Regions from separate parts of the Paenibacillus sp. AD87 genome, predicted to be linked through region 1. Evidence: riboswitches for the same ligand, from Rfam matches in the RefSeq annotation. Region 1 holds a riboswitch; the other holds the start of a gene.
The links. A riboswitch is a leader RNA that binds a small molecule or an ion and turns the genes downstream of it on or off. The one in region 1 is predicted to bind glycine.
Positions count from the first base shown of each region.

Region 2: it holds a riboswitch for glycine, as region 1 does, so the genes downstream of both, gcvT (glycine cleavage system aminomethyltransferase GcvT) here and sdaAB (L-serine ammonia-lyase, iron-sulfur-dependent subunit beta) in region 1, are expected to answer to the same signal.

Region 1 is NZ_LXQN01000022.1:457,042-468,607, forward strand. It holds gene sdaAA (L-serine ammonia-lyase, iron-sulfur-dependent, subunit alpha) at 140-1,084, opposite strand; gene sdaAB (L-serine ammonia-lyase, iron-sulfur-dependent subunit beta) at 1,074-1,763, opposite strand; glycine riboswitch at 1,875-2,018, opposite strand; glycine riboswitch at 2,023-2,146, opposite strand; gene gpAD87_RS30210 (MFS transporter) at 2,484-3,761, opposite strand; gene gpAD87_RS30215 (phosphotransferase enzyme family protein) at 3,791-4,921, opposite strand; gene pstB (phosphate ABC transporter ATP-binding protein PstB) at 5,111-5,866, opposite strand; gene pstA (phosphate ABC transporter permease PstA) at 5,879-6,766, opposite strand; gene pstC (phosphate ABC transporter permease subunit PstC) at 6,769-7,677, opposite strand; gene gpAD87_RS30235 (phosphate ABC transporter substrate-binding protein PstS family protein) at 7,820-8,743, opposite strand; gene gpAD87_RS30240 (arsenic transporter) at 9,501-10,793, opposite strand; gene gpAD87_RS30245 (methyl-accepting chemotaxis protein) at 10,983-11,566, opposite strand, start outside.
Region 2 is NZ_LXQN01000007.1:413,551-425,116, reverse strand. It holds gene gpAD87_RS02025 (BglG family transcription antiterminator) at 1-1,507, opposite strand, end outside; gene gpAD87_RS02020 (PTS mannitol transporter subunit IICB) at 1,507-2,973, opposite strand; gene gcvH (glycine cleavage system protein GcvH) at 3,540-3,929, opposite strand; glycine riboswitch at 4,277-4,399, shown strand; glycine riboswitch at 4,403-4,503, shown strand; gene gcvT (glycine cleavage system aminomethyltransferase GcvT) at 4,701-5,837, shown strand; gene gcvPA (aminomethyl-transferring glycine dehydrogenase subunit GcvPA) at 5,834-7,189, shown strand; gene gcvPB (aminomethyl-transferring glycine dehydrogenase subunit GcvPB) at 7,282-8,769, shown strand; gene gpAD87_RS01995 (hypothetical protein) at 8,914-9,696, opposite strand; gene gpAD87_RS01990 (ABC transporter substrate-binding protein) at 9,693-10,673, opposite strand; gene gpAD87_RS01985 (alpha/beta hydrolase family protein) at 10,700-11,566, opposite strand, start outside.

The DNA.
Region 1 (11,566 bases):
TGTTGGAACAACAAAAAAGCCGATACGCTTCTTCACCAGGAAGAATTCGTATCGGCTTTTTTATCAAGATGGGAGCAGATCATTACCGTTAATGATCAAGCTCCACGAATTAAATTCAGTTCATGTACGTTCATGCATGTTATGCCTTGGCTTCTGGTTCATTTTCAGCAGGAGACTCAGCTTCAATCTCAGGCTCCGCACGCTTCGCCTTCGGTTTAGCAAGCTTCTCCATCATTTTCCGTCCTGTCGGTGTTTGGGCAAGCCCACCTTGGGCCGTTTCACGGTGCCTGCTCGGCATCGCACTGCCCACTTCCAGCATGACATCAATGACTTCGTCAGAAGGAATGGCACTTCGTACCCCGGCCAGCGCCATGTCGGCCGCAGCCAACGCAGTTACGGCACCCAGTCCGTTACGCACGATGCACGGAATTTCCACGAGGCCTGCGACGGGATCGCAGATAAGGCCTAATGTATTTTTTAACGCGAGGCCAACCGCATGAACCACTTGCTCCGGCGTCCCTCCACGCAGCTCCACCATGGCTCCAGCGGCCATACCGATGGCAGAACCCACTTCAGCCTGACAGCCACCCTCGGCACCGGAGATAAATGAATTGTTGGCAATGACATAACCAATCGCTCCCGCACAGAACAGACCGTTCACCAGATGCTCGTCACTCCAGCCAAAACGCTCTTGGGAGCTTATAAACACACCCGGAATGATGCCGCAAGAACCGGCTGTTGGTGTGGCAACGATCCGGCCCATGGAGGCATTCACTTCCGATACACAAAGGGCATACGCCATGGCCAGTGCAGAAGCATCTCCAGAACAAGTCTCACCTTTACGAATGTACTCAGCCATTTTTTTGCCGTCTCCGCCAGTCAAACCGCTGCGTGATGTCGTATCTTCTGTCAGCCCTTTGTGTACAGCTTCCTTCATCACCTGATAGTAATCCGACATCTGCCGTACAACATCCGCTTCCGGGATATTCGTCTCCTGAACCTGCTCTTCGATCATCAGCTCGGCGATGGTTTTGGATTCTGCTGTACAGATGGTATTCAGTTCATGTAGATGTTTAAACCGCATCAGGCTCGACCCCTCTCTTCAAATCAATCACGCGAATGTCCAGCATATGATCCAGTGACCGCAGACGGTTCAACATCTCAGGATTCGGCACACCATCCATCTCCATCGCTGTTAATGCTTCACCATCCCGGGCTTTCCGATCCACTTGCATGTACCCGATGTTCACCCCGGACGAACTGATGGTGGAGGTTACGGAAGCGAGCACTCCTGCTTTGTCCGAATGGCGCAGTACAAGTGTGGGAAACTCTCCGCTGATCTGTACACGAAAATCATTCAATGCATGCACCGATACACTACCTCCGCCAATGGAAGCACCAATTAGTGAGCATTGACGGTCTCCATGCCACAGTTCAATCTTGACCGTATTCGGATGAGGAGCAGGCAGGCCGCTTGTAAAAAACTCTACCTCCATACCCACTTCCTCTGCATATTGTTCTGCATCCGGTATACGTGGATCATCAGTCACATAATCAAGCAGGCCACCGATTAACGCAAGATCCGTACCATGCCCCTGATACGTATCGGCGAACGAGCCATACAGTGTTAATCGAGCGCGTTCAGGCGTGCACCCCAGCCACTGACGGGCAATTCGCCCCAATCTTGCCGCTCCAGCCGTATGTGAACTTGATGGACCTGTCATGGACGGACCAATAATTGAAAAAACGTCTTTAAAACGCATCGCAAACCCTCCATTTATAATCGTCATTTTCATCCAGACGTACACCCATAATGTTCCTTTATTACTGAATGATGACATCAAAAAAGGACAGAAGAAGGCCCTAGGCCCTCTCTCTGTCCTCGATACCTGAGAGTTTCATGATAAGCAGCGCGGCGGATCGATGCAATCCCTGTATTCACAGGTGATGTCACCCTGCACACCGTGCTGCTTGACCATATACCCCTTGGGTGGCGCAGTTTCGCGCACTCTCCAGAGTTGCGTCCAACGATGGTACATTTACCTGAGAGATTAACCACTGCGCCGGGTGCGTAGCAGCTTGCTCCTTCGGTGCCCGACAGCTGCCATTTTACTCGACATGCCCAGGTCTCTCCCGCTCGCTATCATTCGCTGTATGGAACCATTCTGATCTTGTAACAGAACGATAATTGAAGTTTTTAATACTTTCTCATTAAGATTAATCGACCGGAAGATCAGTGTCAACAAACTTAACGATTTCTTTGTGAATATTTGCTTTTTTCCATTTTATACACTAAATAAATTAACGAACTGTAAACTTTCATCACATGAATGTGTTAATGCGTTTCATCTCGAAAGCGTATACATTGTTCATTTTCTATTAGTGACTATCAGTGTTTAATACTATTTATGTTATGTTCCACAGAACGGTTCGGGTATTCAGGTAACCTTTATTCTGTACTAGAATTGCCGTATTTCTGCCTGTCACCCCACCATCGCCTTGGGCTTCGATGGTTCATCGTAATACCTGCTTCGGGAAGGAAGCATACTCGTCACCCACAATCCCAACGCAGCCAGCAGCATAACCCCGGATACAACTGTATATACCATACGAAGTGACAACTGCTCGGCCACTACGCCTGCAATCAAAATGGAAGCCACCTGTAGCATACTTAACACTAGTCCAAGTACACTGCTCATTCGCCCCATCAGATCGACAGGGATATTATTTTGATAAAAGGTAACCAGGCCCGTATTCGCCAGTGCGGAGCACAGACCGAGCAGAATAAAGGCAACCGCCGCCAGCTCAAACGATAATGAACGGGAGAACAGAAAATAACCCAGCGCGACCAGAAGTACACCGCCACCCATCATGTGACGGATCGGCAAATGTTTGGCGAACATCCAAACCAGCATGGAACCTGCCAAATAACCGATTCCGGTGATACTCATTAATGCTCCGTACTGTGATTCAGGCAGGTTCATCACCTGACGGATAAACACCACTTCCTGGGCATCCAGCGACATGCCGACCACCAGAATAATCTGGAACAGGGCATATATACCGACCACGTAGCCCGACTTTCGGCTGAAGCTCAGTACAGCTCTCCAATCCTGGGCAATCATCCGAGGTGTGAGTCTGCTTCCCGTCCCTATATTCTGTTCTCCAATGCCCAGTTTGGGAAGAAACATTAGAATCAACGCAGAAGCAGCAAAGGAAACCGCATTGGCATAAATGGCTGCCGCCGGAGATAAATAAATTAGCATCACTCCTGCAACTGCTGGGCCGGTAATAAATGCCCCTGAGCTGATCAGGGCTTGTAGGGAATTGAAGCGCTTGCGCCGTTCAGCAGGTACCAACCGGGTAATGTATACCTGAGAGGAAGGGACAAATATAGATGAAGACATGCTGATCAGAAACATCACTGCGTACATCATCCATAGGCTGGACATCAGTGGGAGCGCCGCCACCAACAATGCCCGTAGCATATCAGCACCAATCATCAGCTGTCGCTGATCATAACGATCAATCAGGCTGCCTGACCAAAACTTAGTGCACACCGAAGCAATCGGCGAGATAATCCACAACCCTGCGACTGCCGCTGGAGACTGTGTCATATTCAATACCATCAGGTTAATCGCCACAATATATATGAAATCACCCAGATTGGATATGCCCACTCCGCTAAGCAGCAATCCGGCATGCTTCCAGCCACCAGACTGCCCCTTCGATGCAACTCTCTTTGCACGAATGTTCTTCATAGCGCTACCCACCCACTAGAAATCACAAATTATAACTCATAGAAAATACTCTCGTTCTGTACATATGGTTTGCAAAATTTGCTGCATATAAGAGGCATTCGCTCTTTCATCCATTCGTACCTGGACTCATTCTCCATCTGAAATGCAAAATAGCCGAACGTAAAGATCAGCATGAATCCTTCCATTAACCGAATATCACGCTTCGTCAGTGGTCCTGTCTGCTCCGTATATCCCGATAGGAAGACATCCCGTTCCTCCCGATTGAAAATCGTAGCCGCACCTCCGGCATCAAAGAGATAGTAGCCATAACCGTATAAACAAAAATCAATCATAGATATACCCTGATCCGTCACTAGCAGATTACCGCGGGTGATGTCCCCGTGAATCACTCCCCATGTCTCGGCATTCTGCGGATACGCTTCGAGTTGCCTGTTAATGTTCTCAAACGTCTCACGAATCAGATCGAAATCTTCAGGAGTAAAGATACCACGTCTAACGCCTTCCTCCAATTGCTCCAACATGACCAGATTCTCTTTGATCGAGCCATAGGCTGGTCTTACTCCCATTTGCTCTAAGGCAGGGCTATCGTTATATATATCTGAGATGATCGCCTTATCAGCGTGCTGTTCACGGTCATTCGTCTGCTGCCCGCTTTCAGACTTCAGTGAACCCACCTGAGGCTCAGGAGCTCCCGTTGGTCGTCGTCCATATTGGTGCAACGTCTGCAACTGTACGCCCAAATCATGAATCTGCGCTGTTGTCAGACGTTCTCCCTGCTTAATATCCCTGCCCTCAATCCATTCCAGAACAGTACAACAGATCTCTTCTCCTGCTTCGTCCAACCAGACGGTGACCCACTCATCCGATGTATTGCGTACAGGAGTCTGCACCCGCAATGGTCTGGTAGCCCGTAATTCATAAAGTAGATTCATCTCTGCTTCAAGTGCAGGTCGTGTATGCTGGATGCCCGTCATGCTTGCAAAAGCGGCTTTATGTATACGCAATAGGTACTTCTCTCCGGTTGATTCATCAACCACCTGATACGTTAGATTTTCATTATGTCGGATAAAGGAAATTGAAGGCTTTTCTATGGAATAATGCGAGATAATTTCAGTTGCCATGGTGTCATGGGCAATCTTATGGGTAGTTATGATCCACATCTCCTTCTCTTATCAAATTAAAGGTGGTGCTCACAAATATCGTAGCATGATTGTTTTTATTTTGGCAAACTATTCCATATGTAGAATGATGTAAAAAAGCATAACCCCCGAACGACCTCGCCCGAGTGTTATGCTTCCTTCTATCTCTATAAATCTATCATCGATCTCATACTCCATCCAATTTAACAGTTAACCGAAACGTCCCATAATATATTCTTGAGTCAGACGATTGTCCGGGTTGGTGAAAATATGTTCCGTATCCCCGTGCTCAATCATGCTTCCCAGATAAAAATAAGCTGTATAATCCGAGATGCGTGCCGCCTGCTGCATATTATGGGTAACAATCACGATCCGCAGCTCCTTCTTGAGCTCCGAGATCAACTCCTCCACCTTACCCGTTGATACCGGGTCAAGCGCAGATGCCGGCTCATCGAGCAGCAAAATCTGCGGATCAACCGACAACGCGCGGGCGATACAGAGCCGCTGCTGTTGCCCACCCGAAAGGGCCAGGGCAGATTCATTCAGTCTGTCCTTCACTTCGTCCCAGAGCGCAGCGCGACGCAAGCTTTTTTCCACAATTTCATCCAGTGCCTTCTTGTTCTTGATACCGCGGTAGCGGGGGCCAAACGCGATATTGTTGTAGATAGACTTGTGGAAAGGGTTCGGCTTCTGCCACACCATGCCGATCTTCTGACGAAGCTTGATTACATCTGTGCCCGGCTCATTCAGATCATTGCCATCCATCCAGATATGTCCCTCGGTGCGGGAACCGGCAATCTCGTCGTTCATTCGGTTGAGCGACCGCAGGAACGTGGATTTACCACAGCCGGATGGTCCAATGAGTGCCGTTACACTGGCTTCGGGAAAAGTCAGGCTGATCTGCTTAACTGCCTGAAAATGCCCATAATATATGCTTAACTGTTCCGTACCAAAAGGTATGGCCATGTTCGTTCCTCCTTATTTCGAAGCTGTCATGCGGCGGTAAACCACCCGACCGATCCAGCGTGCACTCAGATTGAACGCCAGTACGAGAAGTACAAGCACGGCTGAAGCGCCAGCTGCTACTTCTTTGGAATCCGGGCCAATGCCTTCACTGTTTACTTTCCAGATGTGCACGGCCAGCGTCTCTGCCGGACGCAATGGATTGATCGGCGATCTTGGACTCGTTGGATTCCAGTCCGTGAAGTCCAGCGGTGGACTACTCATACCTGCTGTGAACATCAGGGCTGCTGCTTCACCGAAGATCCGGCCCGATGCCAGGATCGTACCCGTGATTAAGCTTGGCAATGCCACAGGCAGCAGAATGGAAGTAATAATTTTCCATTTGGACAATCCGAGTGCAAGACCTGCTTCCTTCTGCTCTTTTGGAACGGCCCGGAACGCTTGCTCCGTTGTCCGCACCATGAGTGGAAGATTGAATATAGCCAAGGCCATGGCACCCGATAATAAGGAGAATCCGAGACCAAATTTATTAACAATTAACAAGAGTCCGAACAAACCAATAACGATAGACGGGAACGAGGATAACACTTCGACAACCAGTCGAATAAAACTTGTGATCCGGCCCGGCTTGGCGTACTCAGCCATATAAATACCGCCACCCCATCCGAGAGGGATGGTAATAATCAGGGTCAGAACAAGCAGGAAAATCGAGTTGAATAATTGCGGTCCAATCCCGCCTCCACCTTTGAGTAACTGTGGTGAACTGGTCAGGAAGTGCCAGTTAATCTGGCCAATCCCACGTACCAGAATGAAGCCAAGCAAACCGAGCAAGAGAACAACAATGAACAGGGCCAGAACAACGATAACGGATGTGGCAACTTTATCTACCGTTTTAGCCTTCATTTTCATACCCGGTTCCTCCTTTCAAGCAGGCGAACCAGAATGACGAAGACAAAGGTCATCACCAGCAGGACAAGCGCCATACTCCACAGTGCATTATTATGAACAGATCCCATCGTGGTGTTACCCATACTCAAGGTGATTACACTCGTTAACGTTGAAGCCGATTCGAGCAGTGATGTCGGTACATGCGGCGCATTCCCGATGACCATCTGTACGGCAAGAGCTTCACCAAATGCGCGAGCCATACCCAGTACAATCCCTGTCAGCAAAGCTGGAAGAACCGTCGGGATAATGACACGGTAAATCGTTTGCCAGCGAGTTGCCCCCAGTGCGTAGGATGATTCACGCAGACCTTTCGGCAGTGCAGACAGTGCATCTGCCATAATGCTTGTTACGGTAGGCAAAATCATAACAGACAGAACCAAACATCCGGCTGCAATCCCGACGCCGGCTCCGCCAAACATGCTGCGCAATAAAGGAACGATAACACTGAGACCGATAAACCCGTACACAACGGAAGGAATACCAGACAGCAATTCAATCGCAGGTTGCAATATCTTTTTACCTTTACCTGGTACAATCTCGGTCATGAAGAGCGCTGCACACAAGCTAAGCGGACTTGCAATCAGAGCTGCAAGCAATGTTGTTATGAATGAACCGGTAATGAACGGCAACGCTCCGTAGGCAGCGGGTTCCCCCGTTGGGTTCCACGTTTTTCCGGATAAAAATTCGCGTAAACTTACGCCATTCTGGAAAAAGGTCGACAAGCCTTTGGACGCTACAAAATAAACGATGGAAAACATGACAACGATCAGGAAAACGACACAAATCGACGTATAGATCCGTCCCGTCCACTCTTCCCAATAATGCTTCTCTCTCAAGGGCCGGCGCGGTTTCAACTTGTTGTTCATTACCGTTCCCCCTTCGGTCTGTTCCATAACAACCATCCTTCTATAGTAGAATTCATGCAAAATATGGGATTAATCCAGAGCAAACCGCGCAAAGAGGCAGGACCTAGGTCCGCCTCTCTCGCTGTATGCGCAAGTTCAAAGATTATTGAGTCACAGTGCCTGCTGCGTCACGTTTTACTTTCATGCCGGATACTGGGATGTAACCAAGCTCCGTCACGTCGTTTTGTTGAATTTCGTCACTCAGGATGTAGTCGAGGAATGCTTTTGTTGCTGCATCCGGGTCACCTTTAGTGTACATGTGCTCGTAAGCCCATACCGGATAAGTTCCTGCTTCTACGTTCTCAACCGTTGCTTCTACACCTTCGTATTTCAAAACTTGCAGGCTGTCATCCAGGTAGGACAGAGCCAAGTAACCAATAGCGCCCGGCGTTTCAGCTACGAGCTTTTTAACTGTACCGGAGGAATCTTCCTGAATAGAACCTTGGATATCTTCCACTTTTGTTCCCAGTGCAAAGTTCTCGAATGTTGCACGAGTACCGGAGCTGCTAGGACGGTTTACGATAACGATGGCTTGATCTTTACCGCCAACATCTTTCCAGTTTGTGATTTTACCAGAGAAAATGTCGATCAGTTGTTGCTTCGTCAAATCTTGTACACCTGCATCTTTGTTGCTTACTGGAGCGATGGCTACAACAGCCACTTGGTGGTCTTTCAGTTCGCTTACTTTTGCTGCGTCATCGATTTTCTCTTCTGCAAATACGTCAGAGTTACCGATTGTAGCTTGTCCTTCGGATACTTGTGTCAGACCTGTACCACTACCGCCGCCTTGCACTTGTACCATCACGTTCTTATATTCATCAACTGCCATAAATTTTTGTCCAGCTTGCTCTACCAGAGGTTGCAGTGCTGTTGATCCAACAGCGAGAATGTTACCACTAAGTTCAGTAGCAGTTTCTCCTGTGGAACCATTGCTTCCCTCTGTACCAGCGTCATTTTTCGATCCGCATGCTGCGAGTACCAGTACGAACGTTAAGGTCATCAAAATGAACGGCAACTTTTTAAACATGTTTTGTTTTCCTCCCCCAAATTAGTGACGGCGATTTGCTTTTATTTTTGTTCACCATCAACTCTTTATTCATTGTAGTTGCGTTATGTCATCTCAAAATCAATGTTTTGTAAACGCAATGTTAAAAATGTTTACTGGATTGAAATGCATCTGTTACAAATTGCGCTGAAGTGGCCGCTCCGGGAACTGACGTTGTTTCAATCCGTATTGTGTCCAGATTTTTATTACATAATGAATAAGTCGCTAATACTTTCGACTGGCCGTTCCGGTTACGGATCGTTCTTCCGATCGCTGTTGTCTCCAATTTTTTTTGATTTGATATGTATAATGTTAAAACTCGGAGACAAAGGCGAACGCTTCGCTTCTTCAGAATCGATTCCGTCCCGTCCCGTCCCCTCCACTACGTTCGGTGTTTTATCTACCCATTAAGAACTAATGATAATTTTGACCTTTCTTACAGGTAAAATCCTTACACAGAATAAGCTTCGCGTTTACACAATCGTTCCGTTCCCTGCGCTGTGTCAGCGCTGGTTGTGTCTCAGGCATTTTAATCCTCAGACTGGGGGATGGCAAAAAAGAAGGCCAGCACTGTAGAAGGCTGGCCATTGTGTACATGTAATGTAAAAAGAGAATTTGTTTCTTCTATAGAAGAAACAAAAAAACTGCCTCATAGCTGGTAGGTAGCACCAGCAAATGAGAGCAGCTTTCTACAATAAGTTGGATCATATGATGATTGTTAATGTAAAATGCGATTTTATTAACCCAGAATCCATAGCCATAATGCCAATCCGGCCAAGGTGATTAATAGTGTGGGAATGGTTAAGATGATGCCTGCCTTGAAATAATATCCCCATGTAATCTTTACACCTTTGCGGGACAGCACATGCAGCCACAGTAGTGTGGCAAGTGAACCGATTGGCGTCATTTTGGGACCCAGATCGGAACCAATCACATTGGCATAGATTAGCGCCTCACGTACAATACCTTCGGTGTGTGCACCCTGAATCGCCAATGCGTTAATTAAAACGGTGGGCAAGTTGTTCATTAAAGATGACAATATCGCAGCGATCATGCCCATTCCCACTGAGGCAGCTAACAAACCATGGTCTGCGATGGCATCAAGCCAGCGGCTCAAATGATCGGTTAAGCCGGCATTACGCAGTCCATACACCACGATATACATGCCCACCGAGAACACGACAATGGACCATGGTGCTTCCTTGATCACGCGTTTCAGGTCCACAGCTTCGCTCTTTCTTGCCAATATAGCGAACAAAAGTGCTACGGCGCCGACGATAACCGATACGGGAATCGGCAAAAACTCACTGGAGGCATAGGCCACGAGCAGCAGCACCAGCATGAACCAGGCGATGCGGAACATCCGCGGATCACGAATAGCTTCCCGTGGATCACGTGCTGCAGAAATATCGTAGCGAAGCGGGATGCTTTTGCGATAAAACAAGAACAGCATCCCGGTACTCGCCACGATGGAAAAGAGATTAGGCACAATCATCCGCACCGCATATTCCACAAATGTAATACCGAAATAATCCGCAGATACGATATTCACCAGGTTGCTGACGACCAGCGGCAACGACGTTGTATCCGCGATAAATCCACTAGCCATAACAAAGGCGAGTACCATGCGCTCATGGAACTTCAATGCACGTACCATCGCGAGCACAATCGGGGTGAGGATTAGCGCTGCACCATCATTGGCGAAGAGCGCCGACACCGCCGCGCCGAGCAAAATGGAATAGATAAAGAGCCTACGTCCATTTCCTCCTGCCAACCTTGCCATATGAAGAGCGGCCCATTCGAAGAAACCTGTCTCATCGAGTATTAATGAAATCATGATAATGCCGACAAAAGCGAGCGTTGCATTCCATACAATGGATGCCACATCAGATGCATCGTTCAGACTGACGACACCACACATCAATGCTAGCAAAGCCCCACCCATGGCGGACCAACCAATACCCAACCCCCGTGGTTGCCAGATAACCAATGTGATGGTCAGGACAAAAATCAGAATTGCTACATATGTCATAAAGCCTCCTGCGCCGCTGTATTCATCATGTTTTGGAGCATGATATGAGAATGGCCTGCCAGATATGATTACACCGCAATTCTTGCGGATTAACCAGACGCTATAGTTATACAGGGCTGCAGGAGAAATGTCTATCTTTATTTCCTTCTAATCTCTATAGAAACTGCGTTAAAAGATATCGTCTAATGGTTAGGACTTGTCCCCATCCTTCGGCGTGTCCTCCACCATTTTGAACATACCCAACAATCCTTGTAGTTGCTCCGCCATACTGTTCAGATGTGCTGAAGACGAAGCGATCTCCTCTACAGATGCCAGCTGTTCCTGAGAAGATGCCGAGACGGATTCTGTATTCGCAGCAGATTCTTGGGTCACAATGGATATATCGTTCATTGCTTTGGCAACGTTGGAAGCGCCACTCTCCAATTGCTTCGTCGTTTCGGACAAATCATCCAGCGTATGAGCAGCATCCTCCACAGCCTCCCGAATCTGTGCGAAGGATTGTCCAGAAGTGTTCACAGCTTGAAGTCCGTCTCCAACCCGAGTCTGAGCTGCATTCATAGCGTTTAGAGCAGCATCCATATCCAGACGAATATTATGAACCAGTTCACCAATTTGTGCTGCCGAGCTTCCCGATTCTTCCGCAAGCTTCCGCACCTCTCCCGCTACAACTGCGAAGCCACGGCCAGCGTCACCCGCTCTTGCCGCTTCAATGGAAGCATTCAGGGCCAGTAGATTAGTTTGTTTCGAGATCGTGGCAATCACATCTACCATGC
Region 2 (11,566 bases), on a different contig from region 1:
TGATGAAATGTCTTAAACGTTCACTTTCTTCTGCCGTCAGCAGTGGGCTCACCTTGTAGTATTGATGTTTATCCATCGGCAGATCCACGGTAGAGAGAACCAGATCATATTCCGTCTTTGGGATACGCGCGGCTTCATACCAGGACACGCTGTCCACAATCCGAATTTCGGGAATTTCCTTGGACAGACGGCTCGATAACATCCGTGAAGATCCAATCCCACTCGTACAGACGACGACAGCCCTGATTTCACGCTTCAGCACCCGCAGCCGTTCAATGGAAGCACCGAAGTGCATTACCAAAAATCCGATCTCCTCATCCGGCACATCCGTATTGGGCCAAGCCTCTCGCACGGCTTTCTTTACATCCTCAAACAGTGATTCATAATCTTTGCGGATCTGCTGAAGCAACGGATTACGGATGAGCTGCCGCCCATCCATTCGTTCCAGCACCGGCTCTATATGGGCAATCAGACCTTCACGAAGCAGACGATCCTCATGGAACGAATAATGAGTTTTCTCCTGCATTCGATCTGTAAGAGAACGAACCATGTCGAGTAAGACCAGATCGTCTATGGGCAGTAGACGCGAGGAATGAATCGATTGCTCGATTTCAACTAGCAGCCTGTGAAAATAAGCCTGCTCCTCGCCGACAAACTCCAGCCCAAGCTGGGCAGATAGAACGCCGCACAACCGTGAAGCCAAATATTCCGGCACCTTCCGCTCATCTTGCAGAGGATTCCCAACGTCATTTTTGTCCTGTTGTGTGCCCCGACCTATGCCAAAACCTTTTCGAATCCGCACGACCGCTACAGACAATTGGATCAGCAGCTTCATGTATTGACGTTCCGGGATATTTTCCAACCACTCAATATCCGGCTGCCATAATGCATTTTCGACCGTAAGTACATCCTCATGCCCTATCATTTCCAGAAGTTTGCTGTTTACTTTGGAAACTCCCTGCTCCGCTTGTCTACCGAATAAATCGGATTCATCCAGATATTCAAGAGCGAGCGCAGAAATAGCCATGCGATGAGCCAGCTCGCTTCCATTGATCTTGACCCCATATCCACGTCTGCGAACCAGCTTCAATCCAGCCAGCTGAATGCGTGGTTCCAGATCGTCCAGATCGTTGCTTGCCGTAGACACGGTTACCTTCAGATCTGAGGCCAATGCAAGCAGCTTCACAGGCTCGGATTCATCCAGCAAAATACAAAGCATGAAGAGTTTACGCTCTTCGGGCGTAAACTCCACATATTCGTTAAGCTCAAGTTGTTGACGCAATACGGCCAAATCATCGGAACCGGGATCAATTCGAACCCCGGTTCCCGATTTTTTTTCCAATCTCATGCCAAGGGGCTCAAGCCATTGTTCAATCATCTGCAACTCTCGATGTACGGTACGAGTGCTTACTTTGACCGCAACAGCTATATCGCCAGCAGTTACCTCATGAGGATGCTCCAGCAGGAACTCCACGATCTCACGCTGTCTCCTTGTAATATTACTCATCAGGAGTCGGATTTGAGGCGCTCCACCAGTGCCTCATATTCAGGACTCTTCAGGAAGTTATCGATGGAAATATGCTCTGCATTTGGAGCCACGGATTTGGCCCGGTCAGTCAATGTTTTCTGTGTGATGACGATGTCGGCATCTTGTGGAATCTCACTGATCGCCGTGTTGGTTACAGCGACATCCACACCGGCTGCCTTCATTTTCTTCCGCAGAATCGAGGCACCCATGGCACTCGAACCCATACCTGCATCACAGGAGAATACAATTTTATTGATATCCGTTTTTACTGCCGAAGAAGCAATATCGGCTGCACGGTCAGCTTCACGATTGTCTTTATCAACGGTGAGGTTGCCCGTTTTGCCCTGATTTTTCATATCTTTCATGCGGTTGGAAGCACTATCCAGATCTTCGTCATCCTTCTGTTTACCTGTTTTGAGCAGTATGGATGCCACGAGGAAGGAGATGACCGCAGCTACGGCTACCCCGGCAAACATGCCAAGATATCCGCCCTTAGGTGTTAACAATGAGTAGGCAATGATACTTCCCGGTGACGGTGCAGATACCAAACCAGCTCCTGTCAGCATGAAGGTCAATGTACCCGCCACACCACCAGCCATCGCAGCCAGAATCAGTATCGGTCTCATCAGAATGTAAGGGAAATAAATCTCGTGAATCCCGCCAAAGAAATGAATGATTACAGCACCTGGAGCGGAAGATTTGGCTGATCCGCGACCGAAGAAGCAGTATGCCAGCAAAATGCCGAGTCCAGGTCCTGGGTTGGATTCAAGCATGAATAATACGGATTGCCCCAGTTCTCTTGCTTGATCCGTACCAATCGGTGTCAGAATCCCATGGTTGATGGCATTGTTCAGGAATAATACTTTTCCTGGCTCAATGATCAGGTTGACCAGCGGGAGAAGACCAGCATTCATCAAAGCTTCTACCCCAGCCGATAACACCTTGCTAATCGCTTCAACGAAAGGCCCGATGCCTTTAAGGGCTAGAAGGGCCAAAATCCCACCAATAATACCAGCGGAGAAGTTGTTAACCAGCATCTCAAACCCTGATTTGATTTTGCCATCGACAGCTTTGTCAAATTTCTTAATGACCCAAGCTCCCAATGGTCCGGCAATCATAGCGCCAAGGAACATTGGAATGTCACTGCCGACAATAACCCCGATGGTCATTATTGCACCGACTACACCACCACGTTGGCCGTGTACCATGGTACCGCCTGTGTAACCGATAAGCAAAGGCAGCAAATATTTGATCATTGGATCAACCAGCAATGCAAAATCTGCGTTAGGGAACCATCCTTTTGGAATGAACAATGCCGTAATCAAACCCCAGGCGATAAATGCACCCATGTTCGGCATAACCATACCACTCAGGAAACGTCCAAACTTCTGAACGCCGACCCGTATTCCTCCGCTTTTTTCGGACTTTGCGTCCACTGAACTCATATTGAAAACCTCCTCAACATATTAAACCTTAATTCCACTGAATTTTGACAACGATGATCCAGACGAACAAAGGTACAAATCTTCAATAAATCTTAATTTACAACCATATCGTAAATGAAAACGGTATCTTCTACAACGAAATGAAAACCTACTTCCGTCATGAACGTTGATGACAAGATTTAAATTTAAAGGATTGTCCCATGTTTAAACTTTGTATATGGAATGGAACCTGTTATTCCCTTTCATGTATCATACCCACGAAATGCCCCATTTTAATGACAAATGAAATTGTAAATTTCTTCTATTTAAATGAGCTGTTTCTATCTCAATTAGAAATAATGATGAAACACGTTAGATTGATATTTATTCCATCTACTTAGTCGAGTAACAACGAAAAAAACGCAATTGCCTCATCCTGTCCCAGGTGAGGCAATTGCGCCTAAGTATTCTCCGAATGAGCTGTATCACCATCCGGATCTATAATCAATCGATTCATTTTTATTACGTTAAACGAACTTTTCCATTAAGCTGAAACTCCGTATCTAGCGGAAATTTGTACCTTAATATTATTCCGTATGTTTACGATACGCATCCGCGTTCATCAATGTGGAAAGTGCTGCTGTGAGGTCGCCCTCAACACGAATCTCGATCATCCAGCCTTCCTCATATGGGGAGTTGTTAACCAGCTCCGGGGAATCCTGCAATGCATCATTCACAGCAATAATCGTTCCACTGACAGGAGAAAACAAATCCGAAACGGTTTTGACGGATTCAATCGTTCCAATGCCGTCTTCCGCTTTTACATCCGATTCAAGGTCAGGCAATTCTACAAACACAATGTCACCCAGCTGATGCTGCGCGAACTCGGTAATGCCAATACGTACGGTATCCTCCCCTACGGTCTGCACCCATTCGTGCTCTTCACTGTACAGGAAATCACTTTTCAATTCGCTCATCGATATCCGCCTCGCTTTTCATTAATGAGTGCATGCGTTTCTTTGACCTTAACCTTTTTCCCAGAACATAGCGTATGATATTTTCGATTCAAATGTCAAGATACCTCACAATTTATTTGTTTTTCTTCCTTATATGCCTGTAACTCAAATGGACCCTCCCTACATATAATGGTGAATATTAGAAAAGTAAGCGCACTCTTTATAAATAGACGAACATTTTAATGTTAATTAAAAATTTCATTCGGATTTTTTGTTCATATCTATGATATCGTTCTTGACATCAATAGACGATTCAGGCTTTAATGAGAGTAGTAAATGTGTTTAATTGGTCTATGCAATACCCGCGGATGAATGTAAAGGGAGAGATTACCCTTGACACCCGAATCAGGGTGTACATGCGGTAACGCCGAAGGAGTAAGCCACCGACAAGCGGAGGTGAATCTCTCAGGCAAAAGGACTTTTACGGGACGCAACTCTGGAGAGCATCTAATCGCCCTGTATGGGCGTTATGATCACCCAAGGGGAAACCTGCTGCATCATGCGGCGGGGTAACTCTCAGGTACCAAGGACAGAGCCTAAGAATACAGCGTGCTTCTGGCATGCCGATTCTTTGGCCTGTCCTTTTCCTTTTTCCCAAAAAAACGAAAACAGGTTATAGAGCGGCGCTGCCTATAGCGTCCTTACCTTACTTTTATAATAAAATATGATGCCAGATTCATTGATCCACGGTTATACACTCGGCCGGTTGACGGCCCATGACGAGGTGATTGGATGTCCGATTTGCTTAGAACCCCACTCTTTCCACTCTATCAGCAATATGAAGGCGTACGATGCATTGATTTTGGTGGCTGGGAGCTCCCGGTACAATTCAGTGGAATTCAGAAAGAGCACGAAGCGGTGCGAGAACGTGCCGGATTATTTGATGTATCCCACATGGGCGAATTCACCGTACAAGGTGAACACGCAGAAGCTTTTTTACAGCACATGACCACTAATGATGTAACAACACTCGTTCCCGGTCAGGCCCAATACACGTTAATGTGTTATCCGGATGGCGGCGTGGTCGATGATCTGCTGATCTATAAACTGAAAGACCAGCATTATATGCTGGTGGTTAACGCCTCCAACATCGACAAGGACTGGGCATGGCTGCAACAGCACATGACGCCAGGCGTAACGATGACCAATGATTCGGATCAAACGGCGCTGCTTGCTCTGCAAGGTCCGCTGGCAGTGGATATTCTCAGAGCGGTGACAGACACCGATGTGTCTTCGATTGAGCCTTTCCGCTTTGTGGCAAATGCGAAGGTATGTGGCGTTACATTGCTGTTATCCCGCACCGGATATACGGGTGAAGATGGCTTTGAGCTCTATGTTCCCGCGGAACAAGCTGCTGAGGTCTGGAACGGATTGATGCAAGCCGGAGAAGGTCACGAACTCGTTCCGACAGGACTGGGTGCCCGGGATACGCTGCGCTTTGAAGCCAAGCTGCCCCTGTATGGACAGGAATTGTCTGCAACCATCACACCGCTGGAGGCTGGCGTAGGTATGTTTGTGAAGCTAAATGCAGGACCGTTTATCGGACATGAAGCCTTGTTGCAGCAAAAAAATGATGGGCCTGCCCGAAAGCTGGTCGGCATCGAAGTGCTGGAGCGCGGCATCCCTCGTCCTCATTATCCCATTTACGCCGAAGGCGTACAGATTGGTGAAGTAACCACAGGCACCCAGTCGCCTACGTTAAAACGTAATCTGGGGCTGGCCTTGATTGACAGCAAATATGCTGCACTGGGTACCCCGCTGGAGATTGAGATTCGTGGCAAGAAACTGAAAGCCGAGGTCGTGAAGACCCCTTTTCATAAACGGACACGTGCGCCAAAGACACCTACTCAAGGAGCTGATCAAGCATGAGCAAGCATCGCTACATCCCCATGACCGAGCAGGATCAGAGTGCCATGCTGGCAACCATCGGCGTGGAAACGATTGAGGATCTGTTCCATGACATTCCACAGGAGATTCGCTATCAGGGCGAACTGCCTGTTTCCTCCAAACTGGATGAATACGCACTGACACGTCATATGTCGAAGCAAGCGGCAGCGAATGCCAACTTCGAGACACACGCCAGTTTCCTGGGTGCAGGCATTTATGATCACCACGTTCCCTCCGTCATTAATCATGTAATTTCCCGTTCCGAGTTCTATACAGCCTATACACCCTATCAACCCGAGATCAGCCAAGGAGAATTGCAGGCGATTTTCGAGTTTCAATCCTACATCTGTGAGTTGACAGGCATGGCTGTAGCCAATGCCAGCATGTACGATGGTGCAACTGCATTTGCGGAAGCAGGCAATCTGGCCGCAGCGGCAACCCGCCGCAAACAGCTGATTGTGTCACGTACCGTGCACCCCGAATCCCGTCAGGTATTGCAAGCTTATGCTCACGGCCTCAATCTGGAGATTGTTGAGATTGGATATCAAAATGGTGTAACAGACTGGGATGCCCTGCAAGCCGCCGTGTCCGATGACACCGCAGCCGTCATGATCCAGAGCCCGAACTTCTTCGGCGCCGTGGAAAATGTAAAACAGGCCGCAGACCTTGCGCATGCGCACAAGAGCCTGCTCGTGGTCAGCGCCAACCCGCTATCGCTGGGTCTGCTGGAAGCCCCAGGCAAGCTGGGTGCTGACATCGTCGTTGGCGACGCGCAGCCCCTTGGCATCGCCGCTTCACTCGGCGGCCCAACATGCGGATACTTCGCCGTATCCCAAGCTCATATGCGCCGAATTCCTGGCCGAATTGTAGGCCAGACAACGGACCGCAACGGCAAGCGTGGTTTTGTACTCACGCTGCAAGCACGGGAACAGCATATCCGCCGTGAAAAGGCGACGTCCAACATCTGTTCCAACCAGGCGTTACTCGCGCTGAGCGCCTCTGTATATATGTCCATTATGGGTAAACAAGGCATGATCGACGTCGCTGATTTGAATTTGCAAAAGAGCCATTATGCCCTTAACACGCTTACCGCAATTCCAGGCGTCTCTCTTACGTTTACCGCACCTACGTTCAATGAGTTTGTTATCCAACTGCCTGAAGGAACAAATGTGGAACCACTGCAACTGAAATTGCTGGATGCAGGTTTCATTGGCGGCTATGAGCTTGGACGTGATTATCCGGAGCTCGCCGGACATATGCTGATTGCAGTTACTGAACGACGCAGCAAGGAAGAGATCGACGAATTCGCACGTGTATTGGAGGGATCGCTGTGACTCAGGAAACGACAACAAAGACAACGACGACATCAGCACAAGGACAATCGGAAACGGTAACCTCTATCTCCACTTCGGGCCAACCTGAAACTATCACAACAGACACTAACCAGGCTGCCTCTCCAGCACCGGAGCAATCGTTGATTTTTGAACTCAGCAGTCCGGGTCGGGTCGCTTATTCGTTGCCTGAATGCGACGTTCCCCGTCAAGCTGTGGATTCCCTGATTCCCCGGGAAATGCTTCGGTCGGAAGCAGCAGCATTGCCTGAGGTTTTTGAAGTTGACGTCATTCGCCATTACACTGCCCTGTCTCGTCGTAATTTCGGGATAGATAACGGATTCTATCCGCTGGGCTCTTGTACGATGAAATATAATCCGAAGATTAATGAGGATGTGGCCCGTTACAACGGGTTCGCCAAAATTCATCCCTATCAGCATGAATCCAGCATTCAAGGTGCACTTGAACTGCTCTACACGTTGCAAAATGACCTTGCCGGACTAACCGGTATGGATGCCGTTACGCTCCAACCAGCTGCTGGCGCACATGGCGAATGGACTGGGCTCATGATGATCCGTGCCTACCACGAAGGCCGTGGTGAACAGCGCACGAAAGTTATCGTACCGGACTCTTCTCACGGGACCAACCCGGCAAGTGCCACAGTAGCAGGTTTCGAAACGGTAACGATCCCTTCCCGCGCAGACGGGCTCGTAGATCTGGACGCACTTCGCGCAGCTGTTGGTTCGGACACCGCAGCACTCATGCTGACTAACCCGAACACACTCGGACTTTTCGAAAAAGACATTCAGGAGATTGCCTCCATTGTGCACCAGGCAGGTGGCTTGCTGTATTACGATGGAGCCAACTCCAATGCCATTATGGGCATCACCCGACCTGGCGATATGGGCTTCGACGTAGTGCATCTGAATTTGCATAAAACGATGAGTACTCCGCACGGCGGAGGTGGACCTGGTGCCGGCCCGGTTGGCGTGAAGAGCCGCTTGATTCCGTTTCTGCCGAAACCGATGGTCATCAAAAATGATGAGGGCATATATGCATTGGATCGCGAAGGCGATCAATCCATTGGCCGGGTCAAAGCTTACTATGGTAACTTCGGTATTCTGGTCCGCGCCTATGCCTACATTCGTACTTATGGACCTGAAGGCTTACGCCGGGTATCTGAATGTGCAGTGCTCAACGCCAACTACATGATGGCTCGTCTCGCACCTTACTACGAGATTCCGTATCCAGGCGTGTGTAAACATGAATTTGTTATGTCTGGCCGGGGGTTGAAGCAATATGGTGTACGCACGCTGGATGTTGCCAAACGATTGCTTGATTTTGGGTATCACCCGCCAACCGTGTACTTCCCGCTGAACGTTGAGGAGTGCATCATGATCGAACCAACGGAAACCGAGAGCAAAGAAACACTGGATGGGTTCATCGATACGATGATTCGCATTGCCAAAGAAGCAGAAGAAACGCCTGAATTAGTACTCAATGCCCCTTATAGCACACCGGTTACCCGTCTGGATGAAACAACAGCAGCCCGTAAACCTGTACTGAACTGTGCTTGCAGTTAAAAGCTAACCTCTAATAAACTAATGAAAACATATTCAGTCGTTGATAATCATTAATAAATGCCAAAAACAGCCGCATTTTGCTTTCTGCGCGGCTGTTTTCTTTATTGCTTATTAACCTGTCAGCTTTATTATATCTTCTCCGGTCTAGGGCTTCCAATTGGCCCGTTCCTTCTTGCCCAATCGCGGACAGGTGTAACAATAGGAGCGACCTTGTCGTAAATATTGCAAGCAACAGACGTTTTTGATCGCAAGTCTCTTCGTAGGCTCCAGCGGATGATCAATCATCCGAACCCTGACACGAAGCGGATTCTTGGCCAGACCAAATACATCAGCTTCCAGACCATTTTGCAGCACCAGTTCATCAGCGGCAAACTGACGCAAGAGAGCTTCATCGTCTTGATACGTATTATGAATATTCTCCCTGTAGTTTTGCAGAGCCGTTGGCAACTGCCCCCACAACATGCTGACATGCAACCCAGAAGCTTTGGACAAACACTCCATGAGGGGACGTGCAGTCTGACTGTAAAAACGTCTTAATTCTGCTTCAAGCCAGACCGTTCTTTCCTCCGAATCCTTCGGAGCGAGAGTGACATCCATGTTCTCAAGTTGAAAAGCAATTCGTGTATAGCCGGTTTCCTTCATCAAATGTATACTCAGATTGGCTAGCGAAAAATTCGGAGCTGAATCATGGACGGATACGGTATATTGCAGCGCAGCTGCCACATCACCGAACCAACTGGTGAAATAGGCTGCGGCAACCGTTAGATCCTGTCCCTCGATTAACTGTTGATAGGCGGACAAAAAGCTTCTCATTGCCTCCGGATCAACAATAGATTCTCCACATAGCGATGCCACGGGTACACCATTCAGTTCCTGTACAAGATTAAAGTTCTTCCCCAGTTCCTCACGAATCCGGTCATTCATCATTCGCCGAACAAACGATTCAGGTCATCCAGCATAGAAGTAGCCGCATTGGGTCCATACCCGCCAAACCACGAATCCGACGCCACCTGGAATACCTGATTATTTTTAACAGCCTTCATGTTTTTCCAAATCCCCAAGGTCTGCAGATTGTTATAGATCTCTTCATTATCATTGATAAGGATAATGTAATCCGGATCGATTTCTGGCAGCTTTTCATTAGACAGCACTTCATAGCGACTTTCAGCGCTTGTCACGGGGAAAACAGTTGGTCTGGAGAAACCAAAATCGTCATAAAGCCATTTGTAGTCCATGTCTCCGTAATACCGAATATCATTTCTTATGCGCAATACCATGAGTGTCTTACCTTTTGCTTTGGCGTGAACCTTCTGGATCGCCTCAGCTTTATGCGTTTCATAGGTATTTATCACTTCTTCTGCCTTTTCGTTCAGACCAAAGGCCGCCGCGGTAGCTCGAAATGCCGTCTGCCAATCAGGTGCCACATATCCATTCTCAAGCATGGCCGTTGGAGCAATTTTGGCATAATTCTCGTATTGCTCTTTGCTGTTCGTATCCGTCACAATCAGATCTGGTCCAAGAGAGAGCATTTTCTCTGCACTTACCTTACCTTGATCACCGATGATAGCCACATCATTCAAGAATGGCTTCAAATATAACGGAAAATCTTCGTTCTGTGATTTCACCGTAGCTTTTGGCGTCATGCCAAGTGCAATCAGGTGATCCGTCAAATATGTCACTGTGGAAGCAATGTTTTCTGGCTTTTGCGGTAATGTCTGCTCACCATTTGTATCCTTAAATGTAAACGTGGTATCTTGGGACTCATCCGATGCCGCTTGTTCCTGTTTCGTCGGTTCTGCCTCAGACGAACCTGACTTCTCTTTGTTGCCACAGGCCACAATCAATAATAACACCGCAAGCAAAACTGCTGTTAACGTGAAGTAGCGTTGATTTCGTTGTTTCATTTTCTACAGATCCCCTTATTCTTTGGTTATTCTATTATTTTGTTTTTTGCCATTCTCTCATTTCTCATTACACGTGTGCTTGTGATCCAACCCTTTTCATTTCTTAGATTCATAAAAAACGAACTCCCATGCTGTGGAAGACGTATGAGCGCTTTGCAGTTCGTTGTATCCAACGAAGCGGGAATGGACTCCCATCTTGCGGTTCTCCAATTGCGATCATCCACGCACCAATAAAGATTGGCCTCCAGAACAGGAAGGCATGAATCATACCGAACGACAAACCAACCGTCCTCGTGTTTCTCCTCACAAATTTCAACAAGCGCAGGTTTCGCTTTAACGATACTGTCTGCAAAAGCGAAGACCCCCTCGCATGCCCATGCCTCCTTATAAGAATGTCCAAGACCCGGATGAAGGCTTAGTCTGCTTTTGTTGTTGTTCGGATGGCACTCCAGATGCTGCTCAAAAGACTTGTTAAATATGGTCAACGGAAAATGGGTATCATTACTACCGTTAAGCCATAACATCGGCAAGCGGCTTTCCGACAGATATGTAGATGGATCCCATAATAGACGAACACGTTCTGCCTCTGCCTCCGGCATCGATGCAAAGCTAAGCCCATAATAGGAACCCGGTTCATGCAAATACCCACAGCCATAAACGGGCATGGCAAAAGAAAGCCTGGTGTCTAACCCCGCAACCAAACTTGTGATGATGCCTCCCCATGAAATTCCTGTTATACCTATGCTCTGCTTGTCTACACCCGGAAAAGAGCGGAGCAATGAATGAGCCAATATTACAGCGGCTACGGCATGATACATCCATTGATCTTCAACAGGCTGTTCGTAATCTGCAAATACACCCTGTTTCTCAGGACCACTCCATGAATGTGAAGG